Regions from separate parts of the Aeromicrobium halocynthiae genome, predicted to be linked through region 1. Evidence: predicted binding sites of a transcription regulator. Region 1 holds the regulator's gene; the other holds the start of a gene.
What was found. Region 1 encodes LexA, which represses DNA repair genes until DNA is damaged. Its sites were predicted from a motif close to TCGAACANNTGTTCGA; they were not measured.
Positions count from the first base shown of each region.

Region 2: ABD213_RS13320 (HNH endonuclease signature motif containing protein) is a predicted target of LexA. The motif match lies at 1,663-1,678, and genes of this name have one in related genera.

Region 1 covers NZ_BAAAPY010000006.1:138,784-142,979, reverse strand. The annotation lists gene ABD213_RS10115 (type 1 glutamine amidotransferase) at 1-441, opposite strand, end outside; gene ABD213_RS10110 (LysM peptidoglycan-binding domain-containing protein) at 626-1,012, opposite strand; gene lexA (transcriptional repressor LexA) at 1,318-2,124, shown strand; gene ABD213_RS10100 (ATP-dependent DNA helicase) at 2,176-4,140, opposite strand.
Region 2 covers NZ_BAAAPY010000011.1:63,505-67,700, forward strand. The annotation lists gene ABD213_RS13310 (zinc-binding dehydrogenase) at 48-1,082, opposite strand; gene ABD213_RS13315 (hypothetical protein) at 1,150-1,458, shown strand; gene ABD213_RS13320 (HNH endonuclease signature motif containing protein) at 1,682-2,809, shown strand; gene ABD213_RS13325 (hypothetical protein) at 2,845-3,096, opposite strand; gene srmL (PheS-related mystery ligase SrmL) at 3,140-4,196, opposite strand, start outside.

The DNA of each region.
Region 1 (4,196 bases):
GCTGCTGCCGAGGACACGGGCCTGCTGCGGCGGCACCATGACGTCGCGGTGGAACTGCGCCCAGGGACCCTCGGGGCACAGGACCGGGTCGACGGTGTCGACCCGCTTGAACCCCACCTCGGGGTCGTCGCCCCGGTAGGAGGTGCCGCCGAGGGCGCGGGCGAGGACCTGCGCGCCGAAGCAGATGCCCATCACCGGGGTGCCGGCGCGCAGCGCCGCACGGACGAGCGCCTCCTCGGCCTCGACCGACGCCTGCCAGCGAGGCTCGTGGGCGCCGCGCTCGGAGCCGAGCAGCAGCACGAGGGCCGACTCGCCGAGATCGGTGAAGACCGGCAGCTCGTCGCGGTCGAGCCACTCGGGGCGGTAGCCGAGCTGGGTCAGCCGAGCGACGACGTACCCGCCGTCGCGATCGGTGTCGTCGGCCACGACGTGGAAGCGCATGGCGTCATCATGCCCGTCCGCTCGTCGCCTCGACGCGCGCAGGGTCGGGACCGCCGGCTGCGGGGACGTCACGCCTGCGGCGGCAAAGGTGAACCCGACAGAGAGCCCGATCCGCGCACGACAACGGACACGGTGAGGGGTGCGGACCGCTCGGGCCGCACCCCTCACAGCGTTCTCGAGTGCCTCACTCGTAGACGGGCACCGCGAGCTCGCGGCCCATCTGCAGGGCACCGGCGCTGGAGAGCGCGTTCATGCGCATGATGTCGTCGACCGTGCGGCGCGGGTCGCCCGTGGGGTTGGCCTCGACGGCGATCTGCCAGAGGGTCTGGCCCGGCTGGACCGTCACGACCGTGGTGGCCGGGACGTCGCCCCGCTCACCGGAGGCGACGACCGACGGGCCGAGGGCCACGACGGCGAAGGCGATGACGGCGAGGGCCGCTGCCAGCACGACGAGGCGACCGCGACGCGTCAGGCGCACCGCGCCGGCGGAGCCGGAGGTCGAGGAGATGGGCCGCGTCGACGTGCGGGGCGCAGTGGTGAAGTGGCCGGGAGCGAGGGTGATGGTGCTCATGGGTGCCTCCGTGGGGAAGGGAACGGGTGCTGTGGAGTGAGGTGTCCGACCGAGGTCCGCGATGTCACTCGATCCGGGCCGCGGGGTGGTGCGACGGGGAACAGACGTTCGATCGAACACGTGTACGACACTACGACAGACCTCGGACAAAAACAGCCCCGAATCGAACGCGGGAGCGACATCGACCCCATCAGGCCTGGAATCGCGGGCAGAAATTTTTCGCAAGAAGTTTCGCGAGGCGTGTTCACGACACGCCGATCGAACAGATGTTTGGATCTGTCCGTGGAGGTCGTTACGGTGATCACATGAGCGACGACACGAAGACCTCCGACTCCCCCGAGGCTGGTACGCCAGCGGGCACGACCGCCCAGGCACCCCGCCGCGGCCGCCCGAAGGGTTCCAAGAACTCCCCGCGCGAGCTGCCCGACGGTCCGGTCGACGAGATGACCGGCCTGACCGAGCGGCAGCAGAAGATCCTCGTCTTCCTGCGCGAGATGATCGAGAAGCACGGCTACCCGCCCAGCATGCGCGAGATCGGTGTCGCCGTCGGCCTGGCCAGCACGTCCTCGGTCGCGCACCAGCTGCGCGTCCTGGAGCGTCTGGGCTACGTCCGGCGCGACCCGAACCGGCCGCGTGCCCTGGAGATCTTCCTGCCCGAGGTCCTCAAGGCCCGTCGCACGCTCGGTCCGGCCGAGGAGGACGAGGCCGACTCCACCGGCATCGGCGACGCCCGCCCCGCCGCCACGTACGTCCCGATGGTCGGCACGATCGCCGCCGGCGGGCCGATCCTCGCCGAGGAGCGGGTCGAGGACGTCCTTCCCCTTCCTGCCTCCATCGTCGGCGACGGCACCCTGTTCCTGCTGCAGGTCCAGGGCGACTCGATGATCGACGCGGCGATCTGCGAGGGCGACTTCGTCGTCGTGCGCCAGCAGCCGATGGCCGAGAACGGCGAGATCGTGGCCGCCATGCTCGACGGCGAGGCCACCGTCAAGACGTTCCAGCGCAAGGACGGCGCCACCTGGCTGATGCCGCACAACGAGAACTACTCCCCGATCGACGGCACCCACGCCACCATCTTGGGCAAGGTCACCGCGGTCCTTCGTCGTCTCTGACCCGGGGGCCGACCAGCGCAGGGCGTCAGCCCTGACCCACCGACCGCGACGTCAGGACTCGTCGAGTCGTCGCAGCGCGCCGAGCACGGCGTCGCGGTCGGTGGTGCGCCACATCGGCGGCAGGGACGCTGCCAGGAACGACCCGTACCGGGCGGTGACCAGTCGGGGGTCCAGGACCGCCACGACCCCGCGGTCGTCGGCGCGGCGGATCAACCGCCCGGCTCCCTGGGCCAGCAGCAGCGCGGCATGGCTCGCCGCGACGCTCATGAACCCGTTGCCCCCGCGCTTCTCGACCAGACGCTGGCGGGCGCTCATGAGTGGGTCGTCCGGGCGCGGGAACGGCACCCGGTCGATGATCACCAGCTGACACGTCGAGCCCGGCAGGTCGACGCCCTGCCACAGGCTCAACGTGCCGAACAGGCAGGTGGAGTCCGTCACCGCGAATCGCCGCGCCAGCTCCGGCAGCTGCGCGTCGCCCTGGCACCAGATGTCGAGGTCCGGGAGTCGCTCGCGCGTCGCCGCGGCAGCGGCCTCGGCGGCCCGGCGCGAGGAGAACAGCCCGAGGGTGCGTCCGCCGGCGGCCTCGACGAGCGCGGCGATCTCGTCCAGCTGCGCCTCCTGCAGCCCGTCGCGGCCCGGAGCCGGCAGGTGCTTGGCGACGTAGAGGATGCCCTGGCGGCCGTAGTCGAAGGGCGAGCCGACGTCGATGCCGCGCCACGACTCCTCGTCCCCGGCAGGCAGGCCGAGCGAGACCGCCAGCGGGTCGAACCCGCCGCCGAGGGTCAGCGTGGCCGAGGTCAGCACGACGGTCTTCTCGGCGAACAGTCGGTCGCGCAGCGCGAGGGAGACGTCGATCGGCGCGATGCGCAGCAGCGGCGCGCCGCTGCGCGTCTCTGCCACCCACAGCACCTCCGTCTCCTTGCCCGCAGCCATCCGCTCGGCGATCGTGCGCAGCTCCTCCAGCTGCGCCTTGGCCTGCTGACGGCCGGCGTCCTCACCGTCCTTCTCGTCGGCGGGCTTGACCAGCGCGGAGACCACGTTGCGGGCCGCGTCGCGCACCATCGCGAGGGCCTCGGACAGCGCCTCCTCCGCTCGCTCGATCCGACCCACCTGCGTGTGGCTCAACGCGTCACCGAGCGCGTCGGCGGCCTCGGTGAGGTCGTCGACGGCACGGTCGGCACGTTCGCCCCGCACCTGCGAGCGGGCGCGCCGCGCCGCGCGCTCGACGGCGCCCGCGTCGAGCTCCGCGGTGGCAGCCTGCGTGACGCGCGCGGCCAGCTCGTGGGCCTCGTCGACGACCACGGCGTCGTACTCGGGCAACATCGGGACGCCGTCGATCGCGTCGATCGCCAGCAGCGCGTGGTTGGTGACGACGACGTCGGCCTGCGCGGCGTCGTCGCGGGCACGCTCGGCGAAGCACTCCTCGGCGTAGGAGCAGCGGGTGGCGCCCAGACACTCGCGGTGGTTGACGCTGATCTGGCGCCACGCCCGCTCGGAGTGCGCGGGGGCGGAGTCGCGGTCGCCGACACTCTCCTTCTCGGCCTGGTCCTCGGCCCAGCGGCGCAGCGTCACGACCTCCGCGCCCAGCTCGCCCTCGGGCACCTCCACGAGCACCCCCTGGTCGTCCGGGACGCCCTCGCGCACCCGGTGCAGGCAGGCGTAGTTGGCCCGGCCCTTGACCACCGCGCAGTGCGGCACCTCGGCACCGACCGAGGCAGCGGCCGACCGCAGCGCGGGGATGTCGCGCTCGATGAGCTGGTGCTGCAGGGCGAGCGTCGCCGTCGCGATCACGACCCGCTCGCCGTGCAGCATGCTCGGCACGAGGTAGCCGAGGGACTTGCCGGTGCCCGTCCCCGCCTGCACCAGCAGGTGTCGCTCCTGGTCCAGCGCCTCCGCGACGGTCTCGGCCATCGTCACCTGGCCGGGCCGTTCGCTGCCGCCGACGGCGTCGACGGCGGCGTCGAGGACGGTACGCACGGTGGGCCGCACGGTCGGAGCAGTCGTCGGCTCAGGCATGCACGGAAGCCTAGGTCAGCACCCGCGTGACCCGGCCCGGGCGTCCACAGCGCAGC
Region 2 (4,196 bases), on a different contig from region 1:
GGCGGAGCAGGAGGATCACTCGACGATGATCCGTGGTCGGTGGATGCTCAGCGCTGCGGGTCGATCATCGTGACACCGGCGAGGTCGCTGACGTCGACCGTCGGCAGCAGCGCGGCCGCCTCGTCGAGGCCGACGGTGCGGGCCACGAGGTCACCGGGTCGCAGCGCCCCGCTCGTCACGAGGTCCATCAGCTGGGGGTAGTCGGCGGCGGCCATGCCGTGGCTGCCGAGCACGTCGAGCTCCCAGCCGATGACGCGGTCCATGGGGACGCGGGGGTGGCCGTCGACGGGCGGCAGCAGGCCCACCTGGGCGAGGCGGCCGCGCCGCGCGAGCGCGTGGATCGCGGCAGCACAGGTCTGCTCGCTGCCGACGGCGTCGACGGCGACGTGTGCGCCGCCGCTGGTGATGTCGTGGATCGCGTCGACGACCTCGGGGCCGGCGGTCAGGACGTGGTCGGCACCGAGGGCGGTGGCCGCCTCGAGGGCACCAGCGTTGCGGTCGACGGCGACCACCCGGGCCCCGCGGGCCTTGGCGATCATCACGGCGCTGAGCCCCACTCCCCCGGCACCGACGACCGCCACCCACTCGTCCTCGCGCAACCCGGCACGGGCGAGGAGGGCGCGGTAGGCGGTGGCGAACCGGCAGCCGAGGCTCGCCGCGGTCGCGTCGTCGACGGCGTCGGGCAGGGCGACGAGGTTGGTGTCGGCAGCGTGCAAGGCCACCTTCTCGGCGAACGATCCCCAGTGGGTGAATCCTGGCTGCTGCTGGTCGGGACAGACCTGCGCGTCGCCCTGCGCGCACCAGCGGCACCGGCCGCAGCCGCACACGAACGGCACCGTGACCCGCTCGCCGCCGCGCCACCGCTCCACCCCGGCCCCGACGGACGTCACGATCCCGGCGAGCTCGTGGCCGGGCACGTGCGGGAAGGCGATGTCGTCGTGGCCGGCCCACGCGTGCCAGTCGCTGCGGCACAGCCCGGTGGCCTGCACCTGCACCACCACTCCCCCGTCGGGCGCCTGCGGGTCGGGCACCTCCCGGACCTCGGGGCGTCCCCTGACCTCGTCGACCACCATCGCTCGCATGGAGTCATCGTCGCAGCGTCCTCGTGCTCGACGTGCGAGCCCGTCGGGTTCGTCGTCTGCTGGTGCGGTGGCCGACGACCCCGTGGAGGACGAGCACTTCTTCGTCGTGAACGGCCGCCGCTGGCGGCGCACCGACCCATGCCTCCCGGACGACGTCGTGGAGCGCCTCACCTCCCACCTGGGCCGCGGACGCTCCGGCGTCCGGGTGGCGAAGAACGCCGGGGACGACGACGCCGTCCGCGCGTCCCGGCGACGCGTCGACCTCGCCAAGCACGGCCTCGGCGAACGCGGGCCGAGGTGGTGGGAGGACGAGGAGGAGGTGCGCGTCGCGCGGGCCCGGGAGGCGTTGGAGGAACTCGACGCGCTCGACGACTGAGCTCGCTGGTTCAGGGGGTGACCCGGCCGGAGTGAGTGCTCGGGGCGAGTCGGCCACAGCCACCCAGGAACCCGCACGATCGGTGCTCCCTCGGTGGTTGAGTAGCGGTCGCAGCGACGAAGGAGCCTGCGACCGCGTATCGAAACCACGTTCCCAGCCAGGGAGCCAAACCTGCCGCACGCGGACATTCAAGACTGTCAGTGGTCGCACGTATGTTTGATTCATGGACGTCGGGGAGAGCACGAGCGAGGAGGCCATGACCTCGGCCACCCGCGCGGTGGCGCGGGCCGAGGCAGCTCAGTACTGCTCGATGCTCGCGTTCCGTGACGCGGAGGAGGCTCGCATCAGCCGGCTCGACGGCTCGATGCGGCAGCTGGTGGAGCGATCGGCGATCCCGATGTCCATCGGGCAGGCCATGGGCCTCTCGGAGAACCAGGTCTGGTCGAGGTTGGCCATCGCGGACCGGATGGTCGCCCACGCGCCCTCCTGCTGGGCCGCGTTCCGCGACGGCATCATCGACGCCGCCCGCGTTCGCGAGATCTCCACCGGCCTGGACCGCCTCGAACGGGAGTCCTCGTGGGCGCTGCTGGACGAGAAGGCCCTCGCCTACGCCACCACCCACACCACGGCCGAGCTGCGGGCCTGGGTCAAGCGGTTCGTCACCCGGATCGAGCCCGACGAGGCCCTCGACCGGGCAGAGAAGGCCCGAGACCAGCGGTACGTGTCGCTGCACCATCTCGAGGACGGCATGTCCTGGCTGAGCGCCTACCTGCCCTCCCACCAAGCCGCTGCGGTGATGAAGCGCCTCGACCGCGCAGCACGCGTCCCCGTCGACGAGGACGACCAGCGGACTCTCCCTCAGCGCACGGCCGACCTGTACGTCTCCTGGCTCACCCACGGCGAGACCACCGCCGAACCCACCGTCACAGGCGATGTCGCGGTGACGATCGAGGCCGACGTCCTCACCGGGCTCGTCCACGGCCACGCCGAGTCATCCGATGGTGAATGGTCCGTCCCGGCGTCGTGGATCCTCGAGGATCTCGACCCCGACGAGACGTTCTGGCACCGGATCATCACCGATCCCGTCCACGGGAACACGTTGGCTCACGACTACGTCGGACGCTTCGCCCCCGAGACCCTCGCCAAGGCCATCAGATTCCGCGACGGGGTCTGCCGAGCACCAGGATGCAGAGTCCCAGCAGACAGATGCGACCTCGACCACCGAGAACCCTGGCCCACCGGACCCACCAACGGGGACAACATGTGGGCACTGTGCAGACGGCATCACTCCATGAAGGGACACGACGTCCTGCGATGGATCCTGCCCACCGGCCGCGAAGTCGCCGCCTGACGTCTCGACGACCACGCCCGCACTGGCCACGTCAGTCAGCCGAACGCGGCGATCCAGCCGAGCACGACGCCCGCAATCCCGAGGATCGCGCCCGCCAATGCGAAGGCCTTTGTCGCGCAACGCATGTCGTCCCGCAGCAGCAACAGCCCGGCGAGCGCGGCGCATCCGAGCGCCAACAGGATGCGTGCAGACGAACCAAGTGCCCCGCGGTCACCACCCGCCGTCGCGAGGAGATACACGCCCAGCACGGCGGCACCCCCGGCCTGCACCACCTTCGAGGCACTCACCTGACGACGGTATCCAGCCGCGAGGGTCAGTCCCGCCACGACTTCAGATCAGCTCGAGCACCGGTCCCTCGTGCACAGCCCGATAGATCGCATTGCGGATGGCGTTGGCCTCCTCCGAGGTGAGGGTGCGGTCGATGGGGCGCAGCACGATCCTCAGCAGGAGGTTGACCTGATCGGCCCGCGTGCCGAGCCGAGCACGCGCGCCTTCGGGCAGCTCCTCGTGCGTCGTGCGTCCGAGCACGTCGACGGACTCGACGACGTCCGCGTCGTCGCCCAGCGCGTCGCGGATGCGGTCGCCGAGCGTCTCCTCGTCCTCGGCAGCATCGACGACCACCGAGATGTCCCGCCGGGCCGCAGGCAACGGCGAGACGTGCTGCCACGGGTCCAGCGTGAGCATCTGTTCGGCGATGCGGGGGTCCTCGGCGCGCAGGTAGCGGATGTCGGGGATGCCCTTGCGGAGCATCAACGCCCGCTCCAGTCCCATGCCGAGGGCCAGGCCGGACCACCGCTCGGGGTCGAGGCCGGACCCGCGCAGCACGTCGGGATGGATGCGCCCGCACTCTGCCAGCTCGAGCCACTCCCCCTCGTGGAGCACGTCGATCTGCCGGCCACCCACCGTGTACGGATGCGTCACGTCGGTGGTCCTCCACTGCGCGCCCGGGAGCACGGCCTGGACCAGGCAGCCGATCATCGTGAGCATGTCCGCGTCGCTCGTGTCCGTTGTGCTGCGGATCCGCCACAGGTCGACCTGGTGCGGTTCGCCCACGTGGCTGCGGTCGACGGCGTCGCGCCGGTAGACGAGCCCGGGGACCACGATCAGCTCGTCGACCTCGTCCCGTCCCGCGTAGTCCTCCAACGCGGTCGGGAGGTCGGCGCTGGTGTGGCTGCGCAGCATCACCGTCGGACTGACGTAGCGGGTGTAGCGGCGGGCGCGCGTGACGTCGCCCGGGGCGTAGCCGAGGCGGTCGTAGTTCTCCCGCACCGGCACGATCGGCGAGCTGCGCACGGTGCGGACAGGGGTGTCCCACTGGGACCGGAGGCGCCCCACGACCTCGTCGAGCAGGACGTGGACGGCGTGCGGCCCCTGGGCGGGATCGGTG